One region of the Brevibacterium sp. JSBI002 genome, then DNA from elsewhere that is predicted to be linked to it. Evidence: riboswitches for the same ligand, from Rfam matches in the RefSeq annotation. Region 1 holds a riboswitch; each other region holds the start of a gene.

Region 1 (7,107 bases):
CGGTTGCGTTAGTGCCGCCATCGGTATCTGCCGATACCGCACCGTCGTCCGAACCGTCCGAATCGCTCTCCGAACCGTCGGCTCCGGCTCCCGCCGCGCCGGCGTCTGCGTCTTCTCCCGCGCCATCCGCTTCGACTCCGGCGCCGGCCTCTGATCCGGCATCAGGGCCATCCGCTTCAGCCCCGGCCCCCGCACCGGCGTCTGATTCGGCGTCCGAACCATCCGCCGCGGCGCCGGCTCCGGAACCGGCGTCGGCCTCCGCGTCATCATCCGGGGCAGGTTCTTCCGCCTCGGCGTGCCTGAGTTCGACATCGTCGATCTGCTCAGATGCGGCCTGAGCTTCCGCGCGTTCACCATCGGCCGGCGCCCCGCCTGCCGGCACCTCATAGGTCGTCGCCCGCAGCGCTTCGTCGCTGACTAGGACCCGGGTGAAGGCGGGCACGTCGTTGTGGACGCTCTTCCCTTCCCAGTCGAGGCCGGGAACGTAGTCATAGAACTTCGACCCCGATGACGAGGTCAGCGTGAGGTAAAGCGTCTGCCCGTCTTCCTTCTCCTCCTCGGCTCCCGCTTCGGAGCCCTCAACGGGCTTGCCTTCGCCGTCCATGAGGAAGGTGCGGTTATAGATGTGGTCGTGGCCGGAGACGACGAGGTCGATGTCATTGCGGGCCGCGACCGGAGGGATCGCCTTCCGCAGCCGCTTCACATCGAGGTCGCTCCAATGGGTTGCCGTCGAATAGATCGAGTGGTGGAACCCGAGAACCGTCCAGCGCGCATGGTCTCCGTGCTCAGCGACGACCTCGTCGATGAACTCGGCGTGGGCGTCCATGTCAGGGCTGTTCGAGTTGATGTTGAGGAACAGGACCCCGTCTTCGATGAACCAGTAGTCGCCGCCGGAGGTGATGACGCCGCCACCGCCGTGGTCCTGGCTGACATTGGGTCGGTTGAAGTGCTGCTCGTAGGCTTTCGATGACACATCGTGGTTGCCGATCGTCGTCGCCTGCGGGATCGTCCGGGTGGCTTCCGGTGCCAGGTACTGAGCGTACTGCTCCTGGTTGCCGGCGGAGTTGACCTGGTCTCCCAACGAGTAGAAGAAGCTCGGGTCGTCGGCGGTGGCCACGGCCGAACTCAGGGTCCGGTCCCAACCGGCCGCGTCGTCGGGATCTCCGCCTCCGGCGCCGACCTGGGGGTCGCCGAAGACGAGGAATTCGTCATCTCCTCCGGACGATCCTGTGGTGAACTGCTGCACCTCGGTGAACCCGTCCTCATGGCTGCCGACCTGGTAGGCGTATTCGGTGTCGGGTTCCAGGTCGGTCATGCTCGCATGGTTGAAGTGACGCTTGAGGTCGGTGGCAAGGCCGGAGTCCGTGGTCTCAGCCCTGTCAGCATCGGCGGGGAGCTTTCCGCCGTCGACCTCACTGGCCGGCGCCCACCGGACCTCTCCCCCACCGGAACTCTCACTCATCCACGAGAGGTTGCGTGCCGTGGAGTCGGCCCCGACCTGCAGAACGGGATCGGTGATCGCCTCACTCCCCGCATCCGCCTCGGCGGGCGAATCCGTCCGGTCCGGGCTGGGAGTCTGAGCAGAGTCAGCGTTCGTGCCCTGGGCCGCGGTCGACCCTCCGGAACCGAGAGATGGTTCGGCACGCACGGGCACCGGGGCCGCCACCAGAGCGGCGAGCAGGGTGGCGGCGGACAGGGCACTGAGCGGTCTCTTGAGTCGATGCGTATTCACCCGCCCATTCCTACTGACCAGTAGTGTCCGATCGTTCGAAGCCGTCGACGGGAAGGGGAACGGGAAGTGAATCCTCGATGACCGATCCCGGCCCCCGGGTCGCTTCCGATCCCGGACTCCGCGTCGCTTCCCTGTTGTACAGTGGTGGCTACGACAGGGGAGCGCCGTCAGGAGCGCTGAGAGTGCAGAAGAAGCTGCAGACCCTCGAACCTGATGCGGTTAGCACCGCCGAAGGAAGTCGAGACTCTTCACCCCTCCTTGACATGAGGAGGCACAATGCCGAATACCACCACGCCGAACACCACCCCCACCCCTTCACGCGCCTTCACCGCGGCGCCGAAATCCAAGCAGTGGCGGGTGGTCGACTATGTCACCACCGCTGTTCTCGGCATCGCCGTGGGGCTCGTGTTCTGGGTGTTGGCGCTGAGCTGGAAGGTCCTCGAACTCGCATTCCAGGCATTCCCGCCGTCGATCGGTCTCATCGCAGGACTCTGGGTGCTGGCCGGTCCGCTCGCCGGTGCCATCATCCGCAAACCCGGTGCCGCGCTCCTGTGCGAACTCATCGCCGCCATCGTCGAAGCCGTCCTCGGCTCCCACTTCGGAGCGACAGTTCTGCTCTCGGGTCTGCTGCAGGGCCTCGGCGCCGAACTCGTCTTCGCCGCCTTCGGCTACAAGCGCTTCACCCTGTGGGTCACCGCCGCTTCGGGCATGCTGGCAGCTGCGTTCATGGCCGTGAGCGAGAACATCATGTACAACGCCGAATGGCAGTTCGGCTTCCAGGCGATCTACGCAGTCTGCGCGATCGTCTCCGGTCTCGTCATCTCCGGGATCGGCGCTTGGTTCGCCTATCGGGCGATCGCGGCCACCGGAGCGCTGCGCTCCTTCGCTTCCGGCCGTCTGCGCTGATGGCGCTGCCGATCACGGCCGCCGGCTTCTCATTGACGCACACCGACCGTGACCGGCCGGCAGTCGGTCCGCTCGATCTGCAGATCGCGGCCGGAGAGAAGGTGCTGCTGCTCGGCGCCTCCGGGGCCGGCAAATCGACGTTCCTCCACGCTGTCGCCGGTGTCCTGCCCGAGGAATCGGGTGAGGCCACCGGTGAACTCCTCGTCGGCGGCGAGAAACCGGATCCTCGCCGAGGCAGCACCGGGCTGGTCCTCCAAGATCCCGATTCGCAGGTGATCTTCTCTCGCATCGGCGATGATGTGGCGTTCGGGATGGAGAACCTCGGACTCCCGGCCGAGGCCATCGAAGCCCGGATTCCCGAGTCGCTGCGGGCGTTGGGGCTCGATCTGCCGCCGGAGCATCCGAGTGCCGCTCTGTCCGGTGGGCAGAAGCAGCGGCTGGCTCTGGCCGGGATCCATGCGATGGCCCCGGAGGTCATCGTCCTCGACGAACCGACGGCCAATATCGATCCAGCCTCGGCCACCGAGGTCCGCGACGCCGTGCTCACCGTGCAGGCCGAGACTGCGGCGACAATGCTCGTCGTCGAACACCGGGTCGAGCTGTGGATCGATCACGTCGACCGGGTCATCGTACTCGGCCGCGACGGCATCGCTGCCCAAGGTCCGCCCGCGCAGATCTTCTCCGATCCCGACCTGACCGACACACTCGTCGACTGCGGAATCTGGATGCCGCGGCACTCCCCCGCCCCGCGCCGAGGCGGAACCGCAGGAATCGATAGGACGACGAGCCGCCTCGGCGAGGTTCTGCTGCGCACAGATCGGCTCAGCGTTGCTCGACCACGCATGGCCGCCCCCGCCGCGACCGACCTGGACCTGAGCCTGCGTGCCGGGCAGGCGCTCGGGATCGTCGGTGCGAACGGGGCAGGCAAATCGACGACGGCCCTGACCTTGGCGGGTCTGCTGCCCGAATTCTCCGGGCAGGTCCTCGCCGAGGCGGCCTTGCAAGATGGAGCCAAACGACCCCGGCCGTTCGCCTGGCCGTCGAAGCAGCTGGCGGCGCGCATCGGCATGGTCTTCCAGGAACCGGCGCACCAGTTCCTCACCTCGAGCGTGGCGGCCGAACTCGAGCTGGGTCCCCGGCTGGCCGGGTGGCCTGCCGCCGAGTCGCGGGCTCGGGTGGATGAGCTTCTTGAGGGGCTCGGGCTCACCGGGTTGGCGCAGGCTCATCCGCAGAGTCTCTCAGGTGGGGAGAAGCGTCGCCTGTCGGTGGCGGCGATGCTGGCTCCCCGGCCCCGGGTGCTCATCGTCGATGAGCCGACCTTCGGTCAGGATGCACTGACGTGGGCGGGGTTGGTGGAGATGTTCCTCGATGCCTTGGAACACGGTTCCGCGGTGGTCGCGGTCAGCCACGATCAGGCGTTCCTCGAGGCCATCGGTGCCGATCTCCTCGAGCTCGGCGACCGCAGCAGCGCAGAACTATTCAGCGACGTTGAGTCGGATTCGCATGTCAGGGCGGGTGAGCGCGGTGCGTGAGAGTCTCGATCACCACGTTCGCCCCTCCCCCGAGGTCGCCGCCCAGGATCCGGGGCAGCTCATCCCCGTGGTGCGTTCGACCGCATTGGCTCGGTGCAATCCGCTGACGAAGATCGCAGTGGCTCTCATCCTCATGGTCGGGGCGCTGCTGAGCATCGATCTGGTCTCCGCCGGGGTAGTGCTGCTCGCAGCGTTGCTGGCTCTGCCCGCGACGGGACTCGATCTGGTGGCCGCCGCCAAGCGGCTGTGGTTCCTTCCGGCGGGCGCCCTGCTTGCGGCATGGGGCACCGCGCTGCTGGCGGAGAAGACCGGGGATGTGGTCGTCGACTTCGGTCCGATTCTGTTCACCACGGGTTCATTGACGGCCGCCGCGGCGATCTTCGTCCGTGCCCTCGCATTGGCGATCCCACTCATTGTGCTCGCGTCGACGATCGATCCGCGTGACCTCGCCGATGCGCTCATTCAGCACCTGCGGCTGCCGGAGGTCGTCGTGGTCTCCGTTCTCGCGGCCTCGCGTCTGCTCGGGCTGTTGGTCAGTGAGTGGCAGGTGCTGGCGATGGCCAGGCGGGCCAGAGGCGTCGCCGGCGGTTCGCTTCTGCGGCGCACGGGCAGCCTCTTCAGCGGGGTGTTCGTTCTGCTCGTGGTCTCGATTCGCCGGGCGACGACCCTGGCGATGGCGATGGAGGGTCGGGCATTCGGTCGTCCGGGCCGCACGTGGCGCAGGCGGTCGAGTTTCGCGACCCGAGATGTCGTGGCGGTGCTTCTCAGTCTGGCTGTCTGCGGGATCGCGATCGGTGCGGCTCACGTGCTCGGAGTCTGGAATCCGATCATCGGCTGAGGCGGAGCGGGTGTCTCGGAGCTGCCGTGCTCACGAGAAGTCGGAGTCGTTCCGCTGCCGATCGATCAGAGCTGCCGGACGGTCAGAGCTCAGAGCTGTTTGAGGAAGCCCTTGCCGAAGGCCCGCCATTCTTCCAGGGCTTCTGGGCTGGGAAGCTTCGACGTGGTGAGGACGAAGAGGGTTTTGTCTTCGCGCTTCGTCTCAGCGGCGGCTTCGACCTTGATGCCGCCGTCGAGGTTGGCTCGCCAGAAGGAGCGCTTCGCCGTCTCCGAGGTGCGGGGATCACCGTCGAGGGCCACCTCGTTGAGGGTGTCGCCGACGAGGGACGCGAATCCTTCGATGAGTGCGGAACGATCTCCGGGGATGGTGCGGGACACGGCGACATCGAATGTGCCGTCGGCGCGCTGGCCGGGGACGCGGCGTCCGATCTCCTGCTCATAGGCGACGACGGCTCCTTGGACCCACCAGCCGTGGTTGTGGACTCTGCCCTCGACCTGGGGATAGAGAGCGTCGGCGAGTTCCTTGTGGCTCGCCGACGCTCCTCCGGCCGCTTCCAAGCGAGCACGGGTGTCGGCCCATGGTTCGTTGAGGGCCTTTTCGATCGATGCGATGTTCTGCGCTCTGGTCGCCATGGCAGAAGCCTACGTGCTCGATCGACCCGGGATGAAGGTGTGGAAGGCGATCAGTCGATCTTGAGTTCGCCCATCTCGTCCCAGCCTTCACCGTCGATCTTGCGGGAGATGATCTTCGGGGTCGTGGCCAGGTGCGGGCGCATCGATTCGAGACCGGCGGCGAAATGGTCGCTCTTGACATGAGGTTCGGCACCTTCGTCGGTGAACGCTTCGACGAGCACGAACTCGTTCGGGTTCTCCAAGCTCTTCGACCATTCGAACCACAGATTGCCGGGCTCTTCCCGCACGGCCTCGGTGAAGGCGCGCACCGCCTCGGGGAACTTCTCGACGCTTTCGGGTTTCACGTCATATTTCACGACGATGAAGATCATGATCATTCTCCTTCAGCTGATCAGCAGTACGGGTCGATCCCAGCTTAGTTCGGCCGCAATTGCGAATCGACCGGCTCACAGCCTTTCGGCGATGAGGACGAGGAAGTCGCTGTCAGCTTCGAAGGGGCGGAGTTCCCAGGTGGAGAACTTCTGGTCGACGAACATCCCCGTGGCCTTGACGTCCTCGATGAAATCGTCGAAATCATACCCGCGTCCGGCACCGAAGCCGGACACGAACCGGCCGCCGTGTTTGAGCGTCGATTTGATATTGCCCAAGGTCTGCCGGCGCGAGGCGGGATCGAGGAAGGACAGGACGTTTCCGGCGCAGAAGGCCACATCGATCTCGGTGATCCCGGCGCCGGCGAAATCGAAGTCGGCGAGGTCGCCGGTGTGCCATTCACCGCTGGGGAAGTCCTCCTCGGCGACTGAGATGAGGAATTCGTCGAGATCCACGCCGAAGACGGTGTGTCCTTCGTCGATAAGCAGCCCGCCCGCCCGTCCGGTTCCGCAGCCGGCATCGAGGATGCGCGATCCCCGCGGGGCCATGGCGTTGACGAACCTGGCCTCACCGCCGATGTCATGTCCGGCGGCCGCGAGATCGCGCCACCTCTGCGCGTAGTTCGCCGAATGGTCGGGGTTGGCCCTGCGTACCTTGTTCCACTGATGGTCGAAGTTCATGACCTCATCCTAGGCCGGAACCTCAGCCGAAGACTTCGGTGACCACCTTGGCGACGGCTCGGACCGGATCGCTGGGATCCGGGGAGGTCAGCACGATGATCTCGCGTCCGCCCGCCTCGGCGACCGGGCGGAGGTCGACGTCGGACCCGCCCAACGACATCATGATCGGCGTCGCCAGGGTCAGGCCGAGCCCGGTTCCGGCGAGCGCCAACGCGACCGCGGTGTCCGTGACGATGTGGGTCTCCTTCGCATTGATTCCCAGCGCCGAGGTGGCCAACCGCATCGCGCGGCCGAAGAGCTCCTCGGCCGGTGGGAGGATCCAGTCGGCCTCGGCCAGATCGTCATCGCTCGGCCGAGACGTCCCCGCGGGGACGACGATGCCGAAGTCCTCCTCGGCCACGGCCTCCCAGCACAGCCC
Region 2 (7,107 bases), 1.8 Mb from region 1:
CGTCTCCGGGGGCCGACCCAGCATTTCCGGGGACGGTGGGGGCCGCCTCGGCGAGGGGACACATCCTGGTGAGAACGTGACTGCAAGGGACGGCAATAACGGTGGCAAGGGGCCGGATTTCGACAATGCAGTGTGCGTCATCGCTCGGGGCAGCGGCGAAGAGCCTCCCGACACCCACTGAAAACTTTTGACGAAACAGTTGACAGCAGGCGACGTTCGGCGAATCATATTCAACAGCCTGACAACGTTGTCAGAAAGATTGAAAGGTTCACAATGAGGCACAACCTTAAGTCCCACAAGAAGCTGGCGCTCCTCGGTGCCTCGGTCGCGATCGGTGCTCTTGCACTCAGCGGCTGCGGCAACCAGAAAGGCCAGGGAAACGACGAGGCCGACAGCGGATCCGGCGGTGACGGAGATGTCACGATCGCACTGCTGCTGCCCGAGTCGAAGACCACCCGGTACGAGTCGCTCGACAAGCCGAACTTCGAGAAGTACGTCAAAGAGGCCAACCCAGACGCGAAGGTCGAATACCGCAACGCCAATCAGGACGCGACTCAGCAGCAGCAACAGGTCGAGGCGGCCGTGACCGAAGGCGTCGACGCCATCGTCCTCGACCCCGTCGACGCTTCCGCAGTCTCCTCCGCGCTGTCGAAGGCCGAGTCGAAGAAGATCCCGGTCATCTCCTACGACCGCTTCTTCGAAGGTGCCGACTACTACACTTCGTTCGACAACAAGAAGATCGGCAACCTGCAGGGCCAGGCCGTCCTCGACGGACTCAAGGACGCCGGAGTCGACCCGAAGTCGGGACCTGTCTGGATGGTCAACGGCGACCCGAAGGACCCGAACGCCGCGGACTTCAAGGCCGGCGCGGAAGAGACCCTCAAGGGCGCAGGCGTCGACATCGCCGCCAGCCACGACACCCTGGACTGGAACCCCGACGACGCCCGCCAGTGGGTCGAAGGTCAGCTGCAGGGCAAGGGCGAGAAGCCGATCGCGATCTACTCGGCCAACGACGGCACGCCGGCGGTGTCATCGCTGCGACGAAGAAAGCCAAGGTCGAACCCGTCGTCACCGGTCAGGACGCCGAGGTCGACGGACTGCAGAACATCCTCAAGGGTGACCAGTACGCCACTATCTACAAGTCGATCCCGCCGCAGGCCGAGTTCGCCGCCAAGGCCGCCGTGGCTCTGGCCGCAGGCGAGGACGTCGATGCAGGGACGACCTACAAGGACACCCCCACGGACTTCGTCGAAGCCAAGGTCGTCACCACCGACACCATCAAAGACATCGTCGGTGACCAGATCAAGGCCGAGGACATCTGCACCGGCAAGGTGGAGAAGCTCTGTGCCGATGCCGGCGTGAAGTGAGCGCGTGGGCGTTCACAATCTGACGTGACCGACCTCTAGCCGGCGACCACCACCGGTCGCCGGCTGCCGGGGTCAACGACTGTGACAAGTAGGAACAGATGACACCAGAGACACCCGACCCGGCACCCGCAACGACGTGGACGCCGGGCAGCGACAGCGAGCCGGTGCTCGAACTGCGCGGAATCAACAAACGGTTCGGTGCAGTCCAAGCCCTGACCGACATCCATCTCAGCGTCGGCCGCGGCGAAGTCGTCGGCCTCGTCGGCGACAACGGCGCCGGCAAATCGACCCTGATCAAGGTCATCGCCGGAGTCCACGCCGCCGATGACGGCGAACTCATCATGAACGGCACGGCGCAGAGATTCTCCTCCCCGAAGGATGCCCAGAAAGCCGGAGTGGCCACAGTGTTCCAGGATCTGTCCCTGTGCGAGAACCTCGACGTGGTGGCCAACCTGTTCCTCGGACACGAGAAGACCCGCGGCGGCGTCCTCGACGAAGTGACGATGGAAGCCAAATCCTGGGAGCTGCTGCGCAGCCTCTCGGCAAAGATCCCGAGCGTGCGCGTACCGATCGCGGCCCTGTCCGGCGGTCAGCGTCAGACGGTCGCGATCGCCCGGTCCCTCCTCGGCGAACCATCACTGGTCATGCTCGACGAACCGACGGCGGCGCTCGGCGTCGCCCAGACGGCCGAGGTGCTCAACCTCATCGAACGGCTCAAGGAGCGCGACCTCGGGGTGCTGCTCGTCAGCCACAATATGGCCGATGTGCAGGCGGTGTGCGACCGCGTGCACGTGCTGCGACTGGGCAAGGATGCCGGTGACTTCCCTGGTGACGAGCGCACCGACGTGCTGGTCGCCGCGATCACCGGAGCCAGCGACAACGTCGTGACCAAACGCGCCGCACGGAGGGGTGAGCGCCGATGACCCGCAATTCCTTCATCACCGATGAGCGGATCTCGTCCGAAGGCGTCATCGGCACCTTCGTCCGCCGGGTCAAAGAGGGGCAGTTGGGGTCGTTCCCGGTCATCCTCGCCCTCATCGTCATCGTCATCGTGTTCCAGTCGGCCGACTCGAACTTCATCTCTCCGGCCAACCTCGTCAATCTCTCCACTCAGGTCGCGTTCCTCGCGATCCTGGCTCTCGGCATCAACCTCATCCTGCTCCTCGGCGAGATCGATCTGTCTCTGGCGCAGTTGGGAGGTCTGGCTGCCTCGCTGCTCGGAGTTCTGGTGGTGAGACAAGGTGTGCCGCCGGCCCTGGCGCTGATCATCATGCTGCTGCTCGGCCTGGTCGTCGGCGCGATCCAAGGTTGGTTCTTCGCCGTCGTCGGCATCCCGGCGTTCGTCGTCACCTTGGCCGGTCTGCTCGCGTTCACCGGTCTGACCCTGACGACTCTCGGCACGCAGAAGAACCTGTCGATGTCGGACACCTTCGCCTTCGACTTCGCGAGCTTCTACTTCCCGGCGATCTGGGCCTACATCTTCGGTGCCGTCGCGATCATCGGCTTCGGCGGCGGCATCATCTATTCGAAGATGCGTCGCCACCGCGAAGGCCTCAGCGCCCCGAGCTGGGCGTCGGTGATCGTGCGCATCGTGCTGCTGGCCGCGATCGTGTTCGGCTTCCTCATCCTCGTCAACCAGGACTTCGGTCTGGCGATGCCGTTCTTCCTCATGATCGTCATCGCGATCGTCATCGACCTCGTGTTGCGCAAGACCCGCTACGGTCGTTCGATCTACGCCGTCGGCGGCAAGGTCGAGGCCGCCCGGCGAGCCGGTATCCGCGTGACCTGGGTGCGCATCAGCGTGTTCATGGCCGCAGGTGTGTTGGCCGCGCTGTTCGGTTTCATCAAGACCGGTGTGACGACGAACGCGGGATCGACGCTGGTGAGCACGCAGGATCTGCTCAATGCGATCGCCGCGGCGGTCATCGGCGGCACCTCGTTGTTCGGCGGTCGCGGTACTGCTTGGGCAGCCGTGCTCGGTGCCCTGGTCGTCGGTGCGATCAACAACGGTCTCTACCTCATCGGCTTCAACTCCGATGCACAGCAGATCATCACCGCACTCGTCTTGCTCACCGCCGTCGTCATCGATGCGCTGAGCCGCCGCGGCCAGAGGTACGTCGGGCGGGGGTAGCGGCTGCTCTTCCCTCAGCGGACCCCGTTGCGGCGAAACCACCCTGAACCGGAGGTGGTTTCGCCGCGACGGGGTCCGCTCGGCGGTTCTGCTGGATGGAGGAGTCGCCCGTGTCCGACCGGGCTGATACAGTCGGAGCCAATGACATGGGGTGCCTCATGACGATCCGCTCAGGCGGAGATCGGCGAGGCTGAGAGGACACCCATCGAACCTGATCTGGGCCATACTAGCGAAGGGATCGTCATGGTTGACTTCGACCTGCGTTCTGCCAATGCGCGACTGCGCGCAAGCAATCCACTCATCCAGTGCATCACGAACACCGTGGTGCAGCAGTTCAGCGCGAACGTGCTCCTGGCCATCGGCGCCTCCCCGGCGATGCTCGACCACGAAGCCGACGCCGGACAGTTCGCCGGAATCGCCAGCGGAATCCTCGTCAACTTCGGAACCGCCTCGAACCATCAGCTGCTCGCCGCCGACGCAGCCATCGACGTCGCGAACGCCGCCAGCAAGCCCTGGGTCCTCGACCCCGTGAGCGTCGGCGCCGTCGACTTCCGCACCGCCCGCATCCGCCGTGCCGCCGCCGATCAACCGACTGCCATCCGCGGCAACGCCTCCGAGATCGCAGCACTCGCCGGAGTCGGACTCGGTGGTCGTGGAGTCGAATCCACCGATGAAGTCGATGCCGTCCTTCCCGCCGCGGCTCAACTGTCGCGAAAGACCGGCGCAATCGTCGCGGTCTCCGGACCCACCGACGCCGTCGTCGCCCACATCGACGGCACCGATCACGTCGCCCGGATCTCCGGCGGACACGAATTCATGCCGCTGGTCATCGGCACCGGCTGCTCACTCGGCGCCGTCACCGTCGCATACCTGGCCGCCGCCCGTGCCGGACTGGCCGACCCCGACGCCGACGTCTCAGCAATCAGCGCCCCCGAGCAGTCCGCGAACGGAGGGGCCGCCTCGGCGAAGTTCGAAGCCGTCGTCGCCGCCCACGCCCACTTCGCGGTCGCCGGGGAACTCGCCGCCGATGGTGCGAAGGGTCCGGGCAGCTACTCGGTGAACTTCCTCGACGCGCTCCACACCGTCGACGGTGACCGACTCGCGCAGGCGAGAATCGGCCTCGACACGCTCACCGCCGGCGAAGGCGTCCAGGCATGACCGCCGGATCCGCCCACATCGCTGACAACTCGGCCGACGACGGCGCGACCGTGAACGACCGAGACGGCTCGACCGACCGCTTCGCCGGAATCGACACGCGCCTCTACCTAGTCACCGACTCGGCGCAATGCGAGGCCGCCGGTCGCAGCGTCGCCGAGACCGTGCAGGCCGCCGTCGCCGGGGGAGTGGGCATCGTCCAGGTCCGCGACAAAGACATCGACGACGGTGACTTCTACTCGCTCACCCGCCAAGTCATCGCCGCCGTCGAAGCCGCCGCCCGCGACACCGACCGCACGGTTCCCGTCGTCCTCAACGACCGCGTCGAGGTGGCCCGCCGCCTCATCGACGAAGGCGAGAACGTGCACATCCACGTCGGCCAAACTGACACCACCGTCGCCGAGGTGCGCGCCGCCCTGGGTGCGGAACCGCTCATCGGTCTCTCGGCCGCGAACAGCGACGAATTCGCCGCCGCCCGCGACTCCGGAGTCGTCGACCTCGTCGGCATCGGGCCGGTCTTTGACACTTCCACGAAAGCAGACGCCCCCGACGGAATCGGACCGGACCATCTCCGCGAACTGGTGGCAGAAGCGGGCATCCCCGCGGTCGCGATCGGCGGCATCAACGCCGATCGTGCCCCTGACCTGAAGGGACGTGGGCTGATCGGGATCTGCGTGGTCTCGGCGATCTGCATGGCTGACGATCCGAAGACTGCGGCCGAGGAGCTGCTCGCCGCTTTCACCGGGAGTGCACAGTGACGACCCGCCCGCCGATCACCCTGTCCATCGCCGGCACCGATCCCTCGGGCGGCGCCGGAATCCATGCCGACCTCAAGACCTTCACCGCGCGGAAGACCATGGGCACGACCGTCATCACTGCTCTCGTCGCGCAGAACACGCACGGTGTGTCCCGGGTCTATCCGATCGACGTCGATTTCGTCGCCGATCAGTTCGAGTCCGTGCTCGGCGACCTGCCCGTCGATGCGACGAAATCGGGAATGCTCGGCAGCCGTGACCTCGTCGAACTCGTCGTCGATCGCGCCGCCGAAGGTCGGCTCGGCTTCTATACCGTCGACCCTGTGATGATCGCGACCTCCGGCCACCGCCTCCTCGAGACCGATGCCGTCGACGCCGTGCGCACCCACCTGCTGCCCGTCGCCGACCTCATCACCCCCAACCTCCCCGAGGCGGCCCTGCTGATCTCCGACGACGAACCTGAAGCGCAGACGACTGAAGCCATGCGTGACCAGGCCCGGCGCCTGCTCGAACGCGGGCCCGGAGCGGTCCTGCTCAAGGGCGGACACGGCAGCGATGACGAAGTCATCGATATCCTCGCCACCGCCGACGGCCAGGTTCGCGAGTTCACCCACCCCCGCGTGGCGACGATGAACACGCACGGAACTGGGTGCACCCTGTCAGCCGCGATCACCGCCGAGGTGGCCGTCCTCGGCCGCGAACACACAGAGATCGGATCGGACATCCTCGGCGAGGCCGTCGGCAATGCCCTCGACTATCTTGCTCGCGCTCTCACCTCGGCTGCGGACTGGCAGCTGAGCCTAGATCCGGAGGGCGCCCACGGACCGGTCGACCACCAGGTCGACATCGTCCGCGGTCGACACTCCTGAGGTATCCAGCCCGTCTGACCACCACCTCACCGCAACCGCCAACTCACTCGAACCACCACATCATACGAATCACCACGTCACACCAGCACAAAGGAGTTCCCATGACCGTCACCTTTACCGCCGGCCCACTGACCACCCAGCTGTGGGACCGCGTCGGTCCCATCGTCAAGCAGATAGAAGAGCTGCCGTTCCTCGCCCAGCTCGCCGACGGCAGCCTCGATCCGAAGGCCTTCGTCAATTACATCTCGCAGGACAGCCTCTACCTGAACGGATATGCCAAAGCCATGTCGTTCCTGGCCGCGAAGACCGTCGACCGTGACGAATCCCGATTCTGGGCCGGATCTGCCGCCGAGGCGATCACCGTCGAAGAGGAGATGCACGCAGAGCTGCTCGCCGACGCCCGACTCGCCTCGGCGCTGGAAGAACTCACCGCGGAAGGCTCCCGTTTCGAGGCCTCCCCGACGACGCTGGGATACGTGTCCTTCCTCGTCGCCAACGCCGCCAGCCGATCCTACGGCGAAGGCGTGGCCTCAGTGCTGCCGTGCTTCTGGGTGTACGCCCATATGGGCAAGGTGCTTGTCGACCGGGCCGGGCAGATGGCCGACGACCACCCCTACCGCACCTGGGTGCAGACCTACGACTCTCCCGACTTCGACGAATCGACCCGCCAGGCCGTGCAGATCCTCGAACAGGAACTCGCGAAGGCCCCGAGCGAGGAAGCCGCCCGCATGCGCGCGGCCTTCGAACAGGCCTGCGTCTTCGAACTCCACTTCTGGGCCTCTGCCCACGCCATGCAGAACTGGGACGTCTCCGTGTTCCTGCCCCAGGTA
Region 3 (7,107 bases), 450 kb from region 1:
TGCAGCGCCACATCAGCCGGCCATCCCTCGATCAGCGTCGTATCCTGCCGGCCGAGCTGAGCTTTCGGCACCTGAAAGCCGGTGCGGAACGCTGTGATCCCGGCGATCGCGACCGCCCGGGGCCGGATATCGGCAAGACGCTCGATGAGGTGAGCCGCACCTTCACGCAGCTCCTGCCGGGAGAGTTCGTCGGCACGGACAGTGGCTCGCCCCACGAGGTTGGTCAGACCGATTCCACGACTGAGCAGCTGCAGTTCATCCGCAGACTCCAGCCCACACGAGGCATCGACCTGGTGATCGGTGAGACCCGCCTGATGCAGAGACGGCCAGAAACGGTTGCCGGGACGTGCGAACGGCGCATTCACCGCGGCCGTCCACAGCCCCGGATTGATGCCGACGATGAGCATCTTCAGCCCGGAGGAACCGGTCGGCAGAATATCGTCGATCGCATTCGGGTCGTCCGTGGCGAAAGCCGCGAGATCGTCCTTGGTCGGTTTGCGACCGCCCAGAGGGGATGGCCGACGATTGCTGACGAAGTTGTCCTCACTCACATCTTTCACACTACCGTCGTACCATGAGCCACGATCATGTGACCCCACAGCCCGGAGAGTCCGCACCCTTCCATTTCAACGACCGCTGGATCACCGACGCCGGAATCGAATCGGTGTGGGCGGTTCTGGAACAGGTCGACGAGTGGCCCGGGTGGTGGCCGGGACTGACAGCAGTCGAAAGGGTCGGGGCCGCACAGGCTGACGTTGATGCCGCCGATCTGCCGGTGACCCCAGGCAGCCGAGCCCGCCTTCTGGTCTACGCACCGATCGGGTGGTCTCTGCGGTTCTCCATCGAAGTCGAGGAGGTCGATGCACCCCATCAAATCCGGTTTCGGGCGAATGGCGATCTGCGCGGCGAGGGCCGATGGACTCTGACCGCCACCGAGGGGATGACGACAATCGATTCTCTGTGGTGTGTGACGACGAGCAGAACGATCATCAGGGCGATGCGACCGCTGTCCGGACTCATGCACGGTGCAGTGATGAGAGCCGGAGAACGGGGACTGCGTCGGCGACTGTCGGGACTCAACCGCCACTGATTCGAACCCCTCAGGTCACGCGAAACTTGAAAACGACGCCGCCGGTGACGTTAGTTTCGAGTTTCGCGTGACCTGAGCTCGTTTCGCGCTGCCGGAGGCTTCAATCCTGCCTGGCCCACGCATCGATGCCCCCGGCAAGAGAGCGCAGACGTACTCCGGTCGGGACCGATCCCGACAGAATCCGGACGGCCTCGGCCGATCGGGCCCCGGACTTGCAGTGGAAGACGATATCGACAGGTGCCTCCGGCCGGACTGAGGCTCCGACCAGCGACTCAAGCGCCTGCCACCCGCTGTCTTGGAGGCCGCCGAGGGGCAGATGCACTGAGCCGGGGATGGCCGCCAGCTCACGTTCCCAGTCCTCCCGTACATCGACGACGAGCACATCGTCTTCGACAGACAGGAAATCGGCGACGTCGATCTCATCCGCCGCAGGCTCTGCCACGCCGCCGGCGTCGAGGACCGCAGCACAGGCGGCAGCCACCTCGGTGAGGTCGGTGACCGGGGAGCGGTCAGGATCGGGGGAGAACCGCAGGGTCGAGTACTCCCCGGTCAGCGCTTCATAGCGCAGCAGCCGACCGATGTATGGGGCACCGATGCCGCAGATGAGTTTGATCGCCTCGGTCGCCATCGCCGAGCCCACGGTTCCGCACAGCACTCCGAGGACTCCGCCTTCGGCGCAGTTGGGCACCGAATCGGGTTCCGGGATATCCGGGAACAGGTCGCGCAGCATCGGTCCGTGACCGGGGTAGAACGTGCTTACCTGACCGGCGAAGCGGAAGATCGTGCCCCACACCAACGGGGTGCCGGTGAGTTCGGCGGCATCATTGGATAAGTACCGAGTGGCGAAGTTGTCCGCCCCGTCAACGACGACATCGTGTTCAGCGAAGAGATCGAGCGCATTCTCCGGGCTCAGCCGGTCCTCGATCGTGCGCACCTCGAGGTTCGGATCGAGCCGGTGCACGGCATCGGCGGCAGAGGCGACCTTCGGTCGGCCCACATCGGCATCCCGGTGGATGATCTGGCGCTGCAGGTTCGAGGCCTCCACCACGTCATCGTCGATGATCGTGATCGACCCGACCCCGGCGGCCGCGAGGTAGCCCAGTACTGGGGCCCCGAGACCGCCGGCGCCGATGACCAGCACCGAGGCGGCCCGCAGACGCCGTTGTCCCTCAAGTCCGAATCCCGGCAGGCTCAGGTGCCGGGAGTAGCGTTCCAGCTCCGTCCGGGACAGGGATTCCACGGGGTCGACGAGCGGAGGCAGCGATGTCGGAGTGGTGGCAGCGGCGGTCATTGTGCTGCGACCATTCCGTCGAACGGCGATGATGCCAATGCCAACGGACGTTTGGGAATCCTCCCTGCACCGCCAGCGAGATGCCCGGCCTCGACGGCCAAAGCCATCGCCCGGGCCATGGCGTGAGCATCGTGGGCGCGGGTGACGGCCGAGGCCAGCAGCACCGCGGTGCACCCGAGCTCCATCGCCAGGGCGGCATCGGAGGCGGTACCGACACCGGCGTCGAGGATGACGGGCACCTGTGCACGGGAGACGATGGTCTCGATGTTGTGAGGGTTGAGGATGCCCAGCCCGCTGCCGATCGGAGCTCCCGCCGGCATCACCACAGCCACACCGGCGTCCTCCAGACGTTTCGCCAGGGCCGGATCGTCGTTCGTGTAGGCGAAGACCGTGAACCCGTCGAGGACGAGCTCCTCGGCCGCGGCGAAGAGTTCGATGGGATCCGGCAACAGGGTGTCCTCATCGGCGATGACCTCGAGCTTCACCCAGTTCGTCTCCAGGGCCTCCCTCGCCAGTCGAGCGGTGAGCACGGCATCCCTGGCCGTATAGCAGCCGGCGGTGTTCGGCAGCACCCGAATACCCAGACGCTGGAGCATGGTGAATACCGAGTCCCGGGACTCGGCGTCGAAACGGCGCATCGCCACAGTCGTCAGCTCGGTTCCCGAAGCCACGAGTGCGTCTTCGAGGATGCTCAGGGAACTCGCCCCTCCCGTGCCCATCACGAGGCGAGACGACATCTCCACATCATCGATCGTCCAGGTCATCTCAACCTCCCTGCACAGCGGTGACGATGTCGACGGTGTGCCCGTCGGCCAGGGTGCAATCGGACCAGGCACCGCGACGGATGACTTCACCGTCGACGGCCAGGGCGATGCCCAGCCGGCCGCCGTCGGCTGGTGTCCCATCGGGGTTCAGCTCCCGTCCGGTGACGTCGGCGATGAGGTCGAGCGCCGAGGTGGCACCCGGCAGCTCATGGCGAGCGCCGTTGAGGACGATGGTCGGTGAGTGGTCGTGGTCGGTCATGAGATGCTCCTCATCGGGTAGGCACTGGTGTGGTCTGTGGTGAAGCGGTGTGGGGACACGGACTCGAGCGTCCCGTCAGGAGGCCAGTCGGAGGCGACGCCCAGGGCGAGCTCGGCACCGAGCCTGCCGCCGAACGGGGCCAAGAGGATGCCGTGGCGGAAATAACCGGTGCTCACGATGCAGCCGGGATCGATGCGGCCGATCATCGGCAGGTCGTCCGGAGAACCCGGCCGGGCACGGGTGGTGATATCGGTGATCTCCGCGTCGAGGATGCCCGGGACCAGTCGCTGCCCGTCGGCGAGCAGCCGGTGAATCGCCCCGGCCGGAGTGCCGGAGAGTCCGTCCTCACGCGAACTGGCACCGAGCACGATCTCGCCGTCCGGGCGAGGAACCAGGTAGACGGGGCGACCATTGACCAGCCCGCGGATGGTGCGGCTCAGCAGCGGAGTCGCCTCGGTGGGGGCACGCAGTCGCAGAACATCACCCCAGACCTCACGCAGAGGCAGCTGCGGGGCACCGACGATCGCGGACACAGCGCCGCCGGCGCAGATGATCACCTGATCGGCCTCCAACCGGCGGCCATCGCCCAGTGCGACTCCCACAGTCGTATCGCCGTCATTGATCAGGCTGGCCGCCCGCTGGCGAATGAAGCCTCCTGAGTCAGAGGACAGGACAGTCAGCAATGCGGCAGTGAGCCGACGGGGGTCGATCGAGTGATCGCCTGGAATGTGCACGGCCCCGGCGACGGCAGGCGACAACGACGGCTCAACCCGGCGGGCAGCACTGCCGGTGATGAGCTCGGTGGCGAAACCGGACCGCGATTGTGCATCGCGCAGCTCCCGCAGAGCCTGCAGATCAGCTCGGTCACCGGCGCACACCAATGTTCCGGCATCCGAAAAACCGAGATCGCTGCCAGCGGCGCTCGCCACCTCGGCGGAGAACTGAGGATACATCTGCGCGGAGGCTCGCATCAGCGGGTACAGGGGAGTCTGCCCCCAGACCACCTCGGCGGCGGGAGCGAGCATCCCTGCGGCAGCATGGCTCGCACCCTGAGCGGGCGCAGGATCGATGATGGTGACTTCGGTACCGAGGCGGCGCAGATACCAGGCCGTGGACAGGCCGATGATCCCGGCGCCGACGACAATGACTCTCACAGCTTCTCCCTCCGGCGGCATGATCCGCATCAGGTCTGGCGGTCGGCTCTTACGCCCTCTCAGCCTCGTTGGGAGGCTCCCGCGAACTCCTCTACTCTATGACCATGACCACACAGATGCCACCGCGCACTACGGCGCGCCAGACGAAGAGAGCCTGGAGAGAGGCGCGACTGGCAGAGGCGAAGCTCTACCTGTGCACCGATGCCCGGACCGGTCAGGGCGACCTCGCCGAGTTCCTCGACGCCGCCTACCGTGGAGGTGTCGACATCATCCAACTGAGGGACAAGAGCCTCGAGGCCCGCGCCGAGATCGCGGCATTGGAGGTCCTCAAAGATATCGCCGCCCGTCACGACAAGCTCTTCTCAGTCAATGACCGTGCCGACGTTGCGCTGCTGACCGACGCCGACGTCTTCCACGTCGGTCAAGGCGACCTCGCCAGTGCTCAGGCCAGGGCTGTGCTCGGACCCGATGTCATCCTCGGCCGCTCGACCCATTCCCTCGAGCAGGCGCTCGCCGCCGAGGCGGACCCGGAGACCGACTATTTCTGTGTCGGGCCGGTCTGGGAGACCCCGACGAAGCCAGGCCGCGCCTCTGTGGGGACGGCGCTGCTGACCGCAACCGCCGCCGAGGCGGCCAAACCGTGGTTCGCGATCGGCGGTATCGCGACGGGGGAGAGGCTGGATGCGATCCGTCAGGCGGGCGCGAGGCGTGCCGTCGTCGTCCGTGCGATAGCCTCGGCTGAGGATCCCGCTGCGGCCGCGCGGGAGCTCAAGGAGGAGTTGGAATGACCCAAGCAGCTGACAGCGCATCCGACGGAATCGGCACTGGTGCCGACCTGTCGATTCTCATCGCCGGGGCGGGGGCGACCGGCGGAGCGTTCGGCACCTATCTGCAGGAGGCCGGACGCGATGTCACTTTCCTGCTCCGGCAGGCACGGGCGGAGACGGTCCGCGCTGAGGGGCTGCGCTTCACTGCACTCGGTGATGATCGGACGAATCAGGTCGATGTCATCACCGCTGAGGAACTCACAGCCGCACCACGAACCTTCGACCTCGTTATCGTCGCGGTCAAAGCGGGTGGACTCGACTCGGTCATCGCCGATATCGGACCGGCTGTGGGCGAGCAGACAACGATCATTCCGTTCCTCAACGGCATGGCTCAGATCGAGAAGCTGCAGAGCAGATACCCCGGACAGGTGCTCGGAGGGTTCGTCAAGATCGTCGGCACCATCAGGGACGGAGCCGTCGTCCAGCTCACCGACCTGGCCGTGATGACCATCGGAGATCTCCACGGCGCCGAAGTGCCCACACGCATCTCCGAGGCGCTCGATGTGCCCGGATTCAAACTCCAGACCGTCGATGGAATCATCGACGGGCTGTGGGAGAAATGGATCTTCATCGCCGCGGCAGGAGTCGTCACCTGCCTGTTCCGCGCCCCGGTCGGAGCGATCATGGAAGCCGGCGGCAGATCGCACGTGTATGCCATCATCGATGAACTCGAAGCCGTGGCGGCTGCGGCAGGACACCCGGTGTCGGAAGCCTCCCACGCCATGACTATCAAGATGCTCACCGAGGACGGTTCCGCCTTCACCTCATCCCTCTACCGGGATGTGATGGCGGGGCTGCCGAGCGAAACGGAGCACATCCTCGGCGACCTGTCGATCAAGGCGGAGGATCTGGAAGTGGCGACTCCGCTGCTCGACCTCACACTTGTGCAGCTGCGGGCAGGGGAAGCCCAGAAGCGGCTCTGACTTCGGCAATGCCGGTGCGCAGCATCGCCAGATACGGCTCCTGCGGCTGAGCGTGTTCGACGTCTGACGAACGATGCGCGGCGGTGAACGTGACCATCGGGACACCGTCGACATCATCGAGGACGAGCAGCGTCTCGTACCCGCCCGGCCCCAGAGAGTGGGAGCTGCCGGCTGCCAGATCGAAGACGAGGCGTTCCAGCGGACTGTCTGGTTCGGGCGGTCGGTGCATCTCCTGTGCCGCCACATCGGCGAACTGTTCGGCAGTGATGAGGTAGGCCTTGGCGGGGGTCGGTCCGGGGAGGAAATGATCGTAGAAGGCCATGCCGCCGCCCCACACCTTGGACTCGCCGGCGAAATAGATCGTTCCGGGCAGTTCGATCCCGGCTTCTGCGCGGGGCAGTGTTGTGTCCCTGGCACCTGGATAGGTGACCATCGCCCCGGGCGGTCGCCCGCCCTGCAGATAGCAGGCGAGCCGATCGCGAGCCATATTCGATCCGTAGCTGACGTACCACACATATGTTTGAGACATCCCTGCCATCGTGACATCTCGGTCTTGGAATTCGGTGAATCGGTGCCGAGTGCGTCCTCTGCGGCGCCGGCATAACCGGCGGACGAGTTCGGCGCTGCCGGTGATGGCCAGGGCGATGCCGATGCCCACGGCGACTCCGAGCAGCGGGCGGTCTTCGAAGATCATTCCCCCGATGAGTCCGATCACCGTCGAATAGAGCGCCCAAGCGAGACTGCCGATCCCGTCCCAGAGGAGGAAAGTGCGGATCGGGAACCCGAGCAGACCGGAGCC
Region 4 (7,107 bases), 580 kb from region 1:
CACGCATGCGTTCGTCGCGGATCATGAAGTTCGTCGCCGAAGTGTCCTCGTCGATGAGCAGGGTGTTCGCGCCCGCCTCGATCGCTTCGACGAGATTGGCCGCCTGCGAGGTCGACCCGCTGGCATTCGTCGTGGAGAAGAATCTCGTGTCAGAGCCCGAGGGTAGGTTGTTGATGAACGCCGAGATGTCGTCGCCGGTGACGGCGCGACCGTCCTCGGCTCGAATGGAGGTGGCAGTCGGGTCGCTGATGACCCATTCGCGCCCGTCGCCGGCAATATGCGGGTAGACGCCGCGTTCGAGCGCGCGCAGAATCGTCGACTTCCCGTGATAGCCGCCGCCGACGATGACGGTGACCCCGCGAGGGATGCCCATGCCGGTGACGGTGCGGCCGCTGGAGAGTTCGACAGTGTGCTCGAGTTCGGGAGGGGAGGTGAAGGCAACCGCATCGGAGGACTTCATCGGCAGGTCCGAATCCCCGGATTTTCGCGGGAGAATCGCACCATTTCCGATGAGACCGATGAGTCCTGCTTCGCCGAGGTGGCTGCGCAGTTCCAACTGGTCTCGGTGCAGTTGGACGTGGTCGGCGAGCCCGCGGGCCGATGGGGCGTGGGTGTTCCCTCCTCTGCCTGCTGGGGCGTCTGACCAGCGGTCGAAGAGGAAGAGCCGTTCGGCGAATTCCGGCAGATCACGGGTGAGGATGTCCGCCGCCTGATGGCCGAGGACGCGGCGACCGCGCGCAGGCAGATTGACGAGCAGTCGTGCCTCGAACCCGGCGTCATCGATGAGGATGTTCGTCCGCTCGAGGATCTCCTGCCCCGGACGGCCGAGGATGAGTGCGCGCTGATCGAGCTTCGCAAGCACCTCGTTGCCGGCACGGAGCAGGTAGTCGGATGAAGCGATGCGGTCGGCGCGATCAGTGGTGAGGTCGAGCGGGAACTTCGCATCGGCACGGTCGACGCGCACCCGGACCTTCGACGGTGAGGCGAACGGATCGGCCTGGACTCGGTCGATGAACACGGTGACCGGTCCGAAGCTGTAGCGGCCGCGGATCTGCTTGAGATTGCCGTAGCTGCGACCGTCGAGATTGTGCAGAGTGGAAGCGAGATTCGACTGACGTGAACTCATTTCACTCATGCTACTGGTGGGAGATGAACACCTACTCAGCGGATCAAGGCTCGATGCCGTAGAACTCGGCCGCGTTGGACCAGAACACCGCGTCCGCCTCGGCCGGGGTGAGCACTTCACGGAGGAGCGTGAAATCCGCATCGGCGAAGGGGCGACGCGCCCGCGTCGACGGCAGGTCCGTCCCCACCATCAGAGCGGTCGGGTCGGTGTCGACGATGCGGCGGACCGCCTCGGCGGGATCGAGTTCCACACGGCCGAAACCAGTGGCCTTGACCCTCACCCCTCGTTCGACGAGGCGCAGCAGTGTGGGGAGCCCGTCCTCGTGCATGCCCAGGTGATCGATGCTCACTGCCGGCAGTGAGGCGATGCGACCGGCGAGGTCATCATCGATGGTGCGGACGTCGATATAGAGTTCGGCGTGCCATCCGACGAGGTCATGGACTCGTCGGGCCAGGCTGTCGAGGGCGTCGAGGGTGGCCGAACCGCCGCGGGCGATATTGAATCGCAGTGCCTTGATGCCGGCCTCGTCGAGGCGTCGGATCTGATCATCGGTGGTCTCATCCGGCAGTTGGGTGACGCCGACATAGCTGCCGCCGAGCTGGCGCAGGGCGTCGATGAGGTAGCCCTGGTCGAAGCCTTGGAACGAACCGGACACGACGGCTCCACCGGCAACCTCGACTCCCACATCGGGGAGGCTCTGCAGTCGCGTGCGATAGTCGGCGACCGTGAACGGATCGGGCAGATAACCGTTGTTCTCGATCAGCGGATGGCTCGGATCGATGATGTGCAGGTGCGCGTCGAAGGCACGCTGGAGTTCGCGCATACCGTCAACTTACATCGTCGTCGAACCGCTCGTTCAAAGCGTGGCGCGTAAGCCGACTCGTGCACAGTTCGATCGACGCGCCACGCCTTGAACGACGGTCAGTCTGCCTTGAGTCCGACCGTCGGATCGGGCAGGTAGACCTCTCCGCCCGAGGCGAGGAACTCGCGGCTCTTCCGCTGCATACCGGCCAGGGCCTCCTGCGCCTCGGCGCTGCCGTAGGTGTCACGGATGTCCTGGGAGATGCGCATCGAGCAGAACTTCGGACCGCACATCGAACAGAAGTGCGCGGTCTTCGCGGGTTCCGCTGGCAGCGTCTCGTCGTGGAACGCCTCGGCGGTCTCCGGATCGAGGCCGAGGGCGAACTGGTCCCGCCACCGGAATTCGAATCGAGCCTTCGACAGAGCATCATCGCGGGCCGTCGCACCGGGGTGGCCCTTCGCGATATCGGCGGCATGTGCGGCGATCTTGTACGTGATCACCCCGGTCTTGACGTCGTCACGGTCGGGCAGCCCGAGATGCTCCTTCGGGGTGACGTAGCAGAGCATCGCCGTGCCGTAGCGGGCGATCTCCGTCGCCCCGATCGCCGAGGTGATGTGGTCGTATCCGGGCGCGATGTCCGTGACCAGCGGACCCAAGGTGTAGAACGGCGCCCCGTGGCAGAGCTCCTGCTGACGTTCGACGTTCTCCCGCACGAGGTGGAGCGGAATGTGCCCGGGCCCTTCGACCATCACCTGGACGTCGTGGGCCCATGCTCGTTCGGTGAGCTCGGCGAGAGTGTCGAGTTCGGCGAACTGGGCGGCATCGTTGGCATCGGCGATAGAACCCGGACGCAGTCCGTCGCCGAGCGAGAAGGCGACATCATAGCGAGCGAAGATCTCACAGAGTTCATCGAAATGGGTATAGAGGAAGTTCTCCTCATGGTGGGCAAGGCACCAACCGGCCATGATGGACCCGCCGCGCGAGACCATCCCGGTGACCCGGTCGGCAGTGAGCGGAACGTAGCGCAGCAGCACACCGGCGTGCACGGTCATGTAGTCGACACCCTGCTCGCACTGCTCGATGACTGTGTCGCGATAGATTTCCCAGGTCAGCGCATTCGCATCGCCGTCGACTTTCTCCAGTGCCTGATAGATCGGGACGGTGCCGATGGGGATCGGCGAATTGCGGATGATCCACTCCCTGGTGGTGTGGATGTCATTGCCGGTCGACAGATCCATGAGGGTGTCGGCACCCCACTTCGCAGCCCACCGCAGCTTCTGCACCTCCTCGGCGATGGAGCTGGTGACCGCGGAATTGCCGATGTTCGCGTTGATTTTGACGAGGAACGCCTTGCCGATGATCATCGGTTCGGATTCGGGGTGATTGATGTTGTTCGGGATGATCGCGCGACCGGCGGCAAGCTCGGCACGGACGAGTTCGACATCGCACTGTTCGCGGAGCGCAACGAACCGCATCTCCGGGGTGATGATGCCCTGCCTTGCGTAGTGCATCTGGGTCACCGTGCGGCCGGACTTGGCCCGACGGGGGACAGGTTTGCGTCCCTTCCACTGCTGCGACGGGGCCCCTCGGCGGACGGCGGCACGACCGTCGTCGGCGATGCGGTGGCCGCGGGCGTCGTAGGTCTCAGTGTCGAGGCGGTTCTCGATCCACGGGAATCGCAGAGCGGGCAGTCCCTCTTCCGGGATGCTGCCCGGTCCGACGGTGCGGTAGACGTCGACGGGATCGTTGGACCGGCCGTTCGAGTCCTCGAGCTCGATGCGGGTCACGGGAACGCGGATGCCGTGTTCCTCGTCATCAACCCATGCCGGCGAATGCGTCGGATACTGCTCGAGGGTGAATTCGTCGTGCGAAGGTGCGGAGGCCGAAGTCGTGGCAGGGGCAGGTGTTTCTGGGGTGAATGCAGTCATCTGCAGTCCTCACTTCCTACGCCGGTATCAACCGGATCAGGTTCTACGGTCTCGGACGATCCAGTCCGATCTCAGCCCTTGCAGTGGGCTCCCGTGGGGTTGTGTCATTCATATCACGACTGTCGCAGTGAGGACAACTGCGCCGCCTTGAACGACAGGTTGGTGGTCAGCTGCCCTGGAAGAACGCCTTCGCAGCCGCGCCGAGGGCGACGACGTCGGAGACCGCGACCATCTCGCGTGCCGAGTGCATCGAGTACAGGGCAGGCCCCACATCGACGGTCGTCATGCCCAGACGAGTGGCGGTCAGCGGTCCGATCGTCGACCCGCAGGGCATCGCATTGTTCGACACGAAATCCTGGTACTCGACTCCTGCGGCCGCGCACGCCTGCGACCACACGGCGGTGCCCACCGCATCCGTGGCGTAGCGCTGCTGCGCGTTGAGTTTGAGCAGGGGACCGCCGCCGAGGCGGGGGCGGACATGCGGGTCGTGCCGTTCCGGGTAGTTCGGATGGGCAGCATGCCCGGCATCGGAGGAGACGCACACCGAGGTGGCCATCGACGCAAGATAATCGCTGCGCGTCGACTGCGGCAGCAATGAGGCGACGATGCGCTCGGTGACATCGGCGAGGAACGGACCGCACGCGCCCGAGCGCGAATTCGACCCGATCTCCTCATGATCGAACGCTGCGAACAGCGGGATGCCGTCGAGCCCGTCGGCATCGAGCTGGGTGAGAGCGGTGACGCCGGCGTGCACGGACAGAAGGTTGTCCAGCCTCGGCGAGGCGAAGAACTCCTCGGCGGCACCGAAGAGGGCCGGCTCCTGAACGGGAATGGTGTAGACATCGTGGCCGACGACGGACTCGGCATCGACCCCGGACGACTCTGCAAGCAGTTCGATGATGTCCGCCTCGGCGAGGTCGGCCAGGCCGATGACGGGAGTGGTGTGACGCTGCTTGTCCAAGGCCAGTCCCTCATTGACCTGCCGGTCGAGGTGGATCGCGAGCTGCGGGATGCGGGCGATCGGCCCGGTATGGGCGAGCACGATGCTGCCGTCGGCGAGGCTGAGTCGACCCGCGAAGGCGAGCTCACGATCGAGCCACGAATTCAGCAGCGGCCCGCCGTAGATCTCCACCCCGACCTGGCGGGTGCCTTCGGCGGTGAACTCACCGCCGGGTTTGAGTTTGAACGCCGGGGAGTCGGTGTGGGAACCGAACACGCGGAAGGGGGGAGCCGCCTCGGTGACGGTGGGATTCATCCACGCGATGAGCGCGCCGTCGCGGATGACGTAATGCCCGGTTCCGGGCGTCAGCGACCAGGGAACGGACTCGTCGAGGCGGGAGAAACCGGCCGCCTCCAGGCGTTTCGCCGCCGTGTCCACCGCGTGGTACGAGCTGGGAGATGCGCTGACGAAGTCGCCGAGGTCGGCCGCTGTCGTCGCGGCCACATCCGGTCTCGGGAGTGATTCATTCATTTCCCCAGCCTATCGTTTGCGGTAGTTTGGAGGTGAAGAAGATCAGGTCTCAGACGCCGGGCTGCCACCGGGTCCGAGAATCAGGCGGGGGCAGCGATCCTGCGACCGCACCAGCGACGGCAAGGAGTGTTCGACGTGAACCAGTTCGTGACGGAGTGGAACACCTGGCGCGACTCACGGAACTCAGCCCTTGCGAAACCGTTCGGCTGGCTCAGCGTCGTCGGACTCCACTGGCTCGACGCCGAATCGACCTGGACCGACGCCCCCGGCACGTTCACCGTCGACGACGGATGGGTGACCGTATCACTGAAGACCGGGATCAATGCCGGCCCCGCAGCCGAGACATTCGACCTGCTCAGCACGGTCGACAACGGTGGGACTGCCGTGGCTGCTGGCGGTTCCGGCGCGAGCGGCGGAGGACCGACCCGTGCGACCAGCCCGGCCGTGCCCAGCGACACCTCGACCCTGCCTCGGGTGATGGACCAGTCCGGTGCGGGCGCGGCTGCGGCAGACGCTGCGGGTTCCGACTCTTCTGCCGGAACGGACGACGGATCCGATGCGGGGTCCGATGGCGGACCCGACGGCCACGCCGCCATGCCCGCCAAGCCACAGGTCCGCGTGGAAGAGAACGGGTTCAGCGCGAAGCTTCCGAACGGCGGCTCGCTCAACTGGTTCACTGTCGGCAACGTCCTCTACGAACTCATCGATCGGGGCGGCCGCCTCGGCGTGCGTGTGCGCAATTCGAAGTCCCCGCTGCTCGGGAAGTTCTTCGAGGTTCCGGTCTTCGACCCGGACCCGGACTTCGTCTTCCTCGCCCGGTTCACGAGGTTCGACCCGTTCAAGACCTATACGATCGAAACCGCCCAAGAGGACCTGCAGCTGCAGACACAGGCGGCGGGAACCGTCACCTTCGAGACCTCGCACGGTGAGGTGAGCCTGCTTGCCACCGGGTGCCCGAAGACCGGGCTCCAATTGGACTTCCACGACTCGACGAATGGGAACGCCACCGCGGCGTGGCGGACCATCGACCTCGGAGTGCCGAATCAGGACGGGTCGCTCGTCATCGATTTCAACCGTGCGGTGAACTACCCGTTCGCGTTCACCTCGTTCGCCACCTGCCCGGCCCCGATCGAGGGAAACGTCGTTCCCTTCGACGTCACCGCAGGTGAGCGGCGTCCGCCGTTCTTCTACTCGGAGGCCGGGATCAACGTGCCGTTCCTCTTCTACGTGTGGTGGGACGAAGAGAGAGCCGAGGTGACTCGCCCCTGGTATTCGCGTTTCGGCCTCGACATCACCATCCTCAACCCCAACCACGACGACGGGCAGATCTCCCTCGTCGGCTTCGACGGGGTCGCGATGTCCGGCGGGGATCTGTCGCCGCTGGGGCGCAAGGCCCGGTCGCGGCTCATCGATGTCGCCACCGAAGCGCTGACCTCACGGATTCCGGTCATCGGCATCGGCGCCTACTCGGCGTTCGTCATCCAGGCCCAGCGGGAGCTGCGTTCGCAGCAGGGCTACGTCGACGGCATCGAAACCGAATACGAGGCGCCGGCGGACCGTCTGCTCATCGTGATGAACAACGAACTCGACCCGAAGCAGGCCGGTTTCGACATCGTCCACACCGACGCCAGCGGGCTGATCTACGTGGAGATGCCCTTCGACATTCCGCTCGAGTCCGACCGCACCGAGGTCGAGGACTTCCAGGCGGCGATGGAATCCGGCGCCTCGATCACGAGCTGGCAGGAATTCGACTACCGCATGGTCGCCCTCATCCGCCACC

What was found. A riboswitch is a leader RNA that binds a small molecule or an ion and turns the genes downstream of it on or off. The one in region 1 is predicted to bind thiamine pyrophosphate.
Region 2: it holds a riboswitch for thiamine pyrophosphate, as region 1 does, so the genes downstream of both, LJ362_RS12670 (hydroxyethylthiazole kinase) here and LJ362_RS04310 (ECF transporter S component) in region 1, are expected to answer to the same signal.
Region 3: it holds a riboswitch for thiamine pyrophosphate, as region 1 does, so the genes downstream of both, thiO (glycine oxidase ThiO) here and LJ362_RS04310 (ECF transporter S component) in region 1, are expected to answer to the same signal.
Region 4: it holds a riboswitch for thiamine pyrophosphate, as region 1 does, so the genes downstream of both, thiC (phosphomethylpyrimidine synthase ThiC) here and LJ362_RS04310 (ECF transporter S component) in region 1, are expected to answer to the same signal.

What each region holds. Positions count from the first base shown of each region.
Region 1 covers NZ_CP110341.1:980,108-987,214, reverse strand. Annotated here, with positions in the region: gene LJ362_RS04315 (FN3 domain-containing metallophosphoesterase family protein) at 1-1,732, opposite strand, end outside; TPP riboswitch at 1,878-1,986, shown strand; gene LJ362_RS04310 (ECF transporter S component) at 2,009-2,638, shown strand; gene LJ362_RS04305 (ABC transporter ATP-binding protein) at 2,638-4,170, shown strand; gene LJ362_RS04300 (energy-coupling factor transporter transmembrane component T family protein) at 4,163-5,008, shown strand; gene LJ362_RS04295 (hypothetical protein) at 5,098-5,640, opposite strand; gene LJ362_RS04290 (putative quinol monooxygenase) at 5,691-6,011, opposite strand; gene LJ362_RS04285 (class I SAM-dependent methyltransferase) at 6,087-6,689, opposite strand; gene LJ362_RS04280 (LysR family transcriptional regulator) at 6,712-7,107, opposite strand, start outside.
Region 2 covers NZ_CP110341.1:2,783,363-2,790,469, reverse strand. Annotated here, with positions in the region: gene LJ362_RS12690 (LacI family DNA-binding transcriptional regulator) at 1-181, shown strand, start outside; gene LJ362_RS12685 (substrate-binding domain-containing protein) at 274-1,362, shown strand; gene LJ362_RS12680 (ATP-binding cassette domain-containing protein) at 1,466-2,290, shown strand; gene LJ362_RS12675 (sugar ABC transporter permease) at 2,287-3,498, shown strand; TPP riboswitch at 3,636-3,754, shown strand; gene LJ362_RS12670 (hydroxyethylthiazole kinase) at 3,742-4,656, shown strand; gene thiE (thiamine phosphate synthase) at 4,653-5,411, shown strand; gene thiD (bifunctional hydroxymethylpyrimidine kinase/phosphomethylpyrimidine kinase) at 5,408-6,277, shown strand; gene LJ362_RS12655 (TenA family protein) at 6,379-7,107, shown strand, end outside.
Region 3 covers NZ_CP110341.1:1,426,626-1,433,732, forward strand. Annotated here, with positions in the region: gene LJ362_RS06455 (mismatch-specific DNA-glycosylase) at 1-551, opposite strand, end outside; gene LJ362_RS06460 (SRPBCC family protein) at 575-1,090, shown strand; gene moeB (molybdopterin-synthase adenylyltransferase MoeB) at 1,191-2,381, opposite strand; gene LJ362_RS06470 (thiazole synthase) at 2,378-3,145, opposite strand; gene thiS (sulfur carrier protein ThiS) at 3,147-3,404, opposite strand; gene thiO (glycine oxidase ThiO) at 3,401-4,558, opposite strand; TPP riboswitch at 4,548-4,651, opposite strand; gene thiE (thiamine phosphate synthase) at 4,663-5,346, shown strand; gene LJ362_RS06490 (ketopantoate reductase family protein) at 5,343-6,308, shown strand; gene LJ362_RS06495 (DedA family protein) at 6,262-7,107, opposite strand, start outside.
Region 4 covers NZ_CP110341.1:404,973-412,079, forward strand. Annotated here, with positions in the region: gene LJ362_RS01735 (ABC-ATPase domain-containing protein) at 1-1,126, opposite strand, end outside; gene LJ362_RS01740 (amidohydrolase family protein) at 1,170-1,949, opposite strand; gene thiC (phosphomethylpyrimidine synthase ThiC) at 2,048-3,856, opposite strand; TPP riboswitch at 3,852-3,960, opposite strand; gene LJ362_RS01750 (M18 family aminopeptidase) at 4,023-5,327, opposite strand; gene LJ362_RS01755 (DUF1684 domain-containing protein) at 5,463-7,107, shown strand, end outside.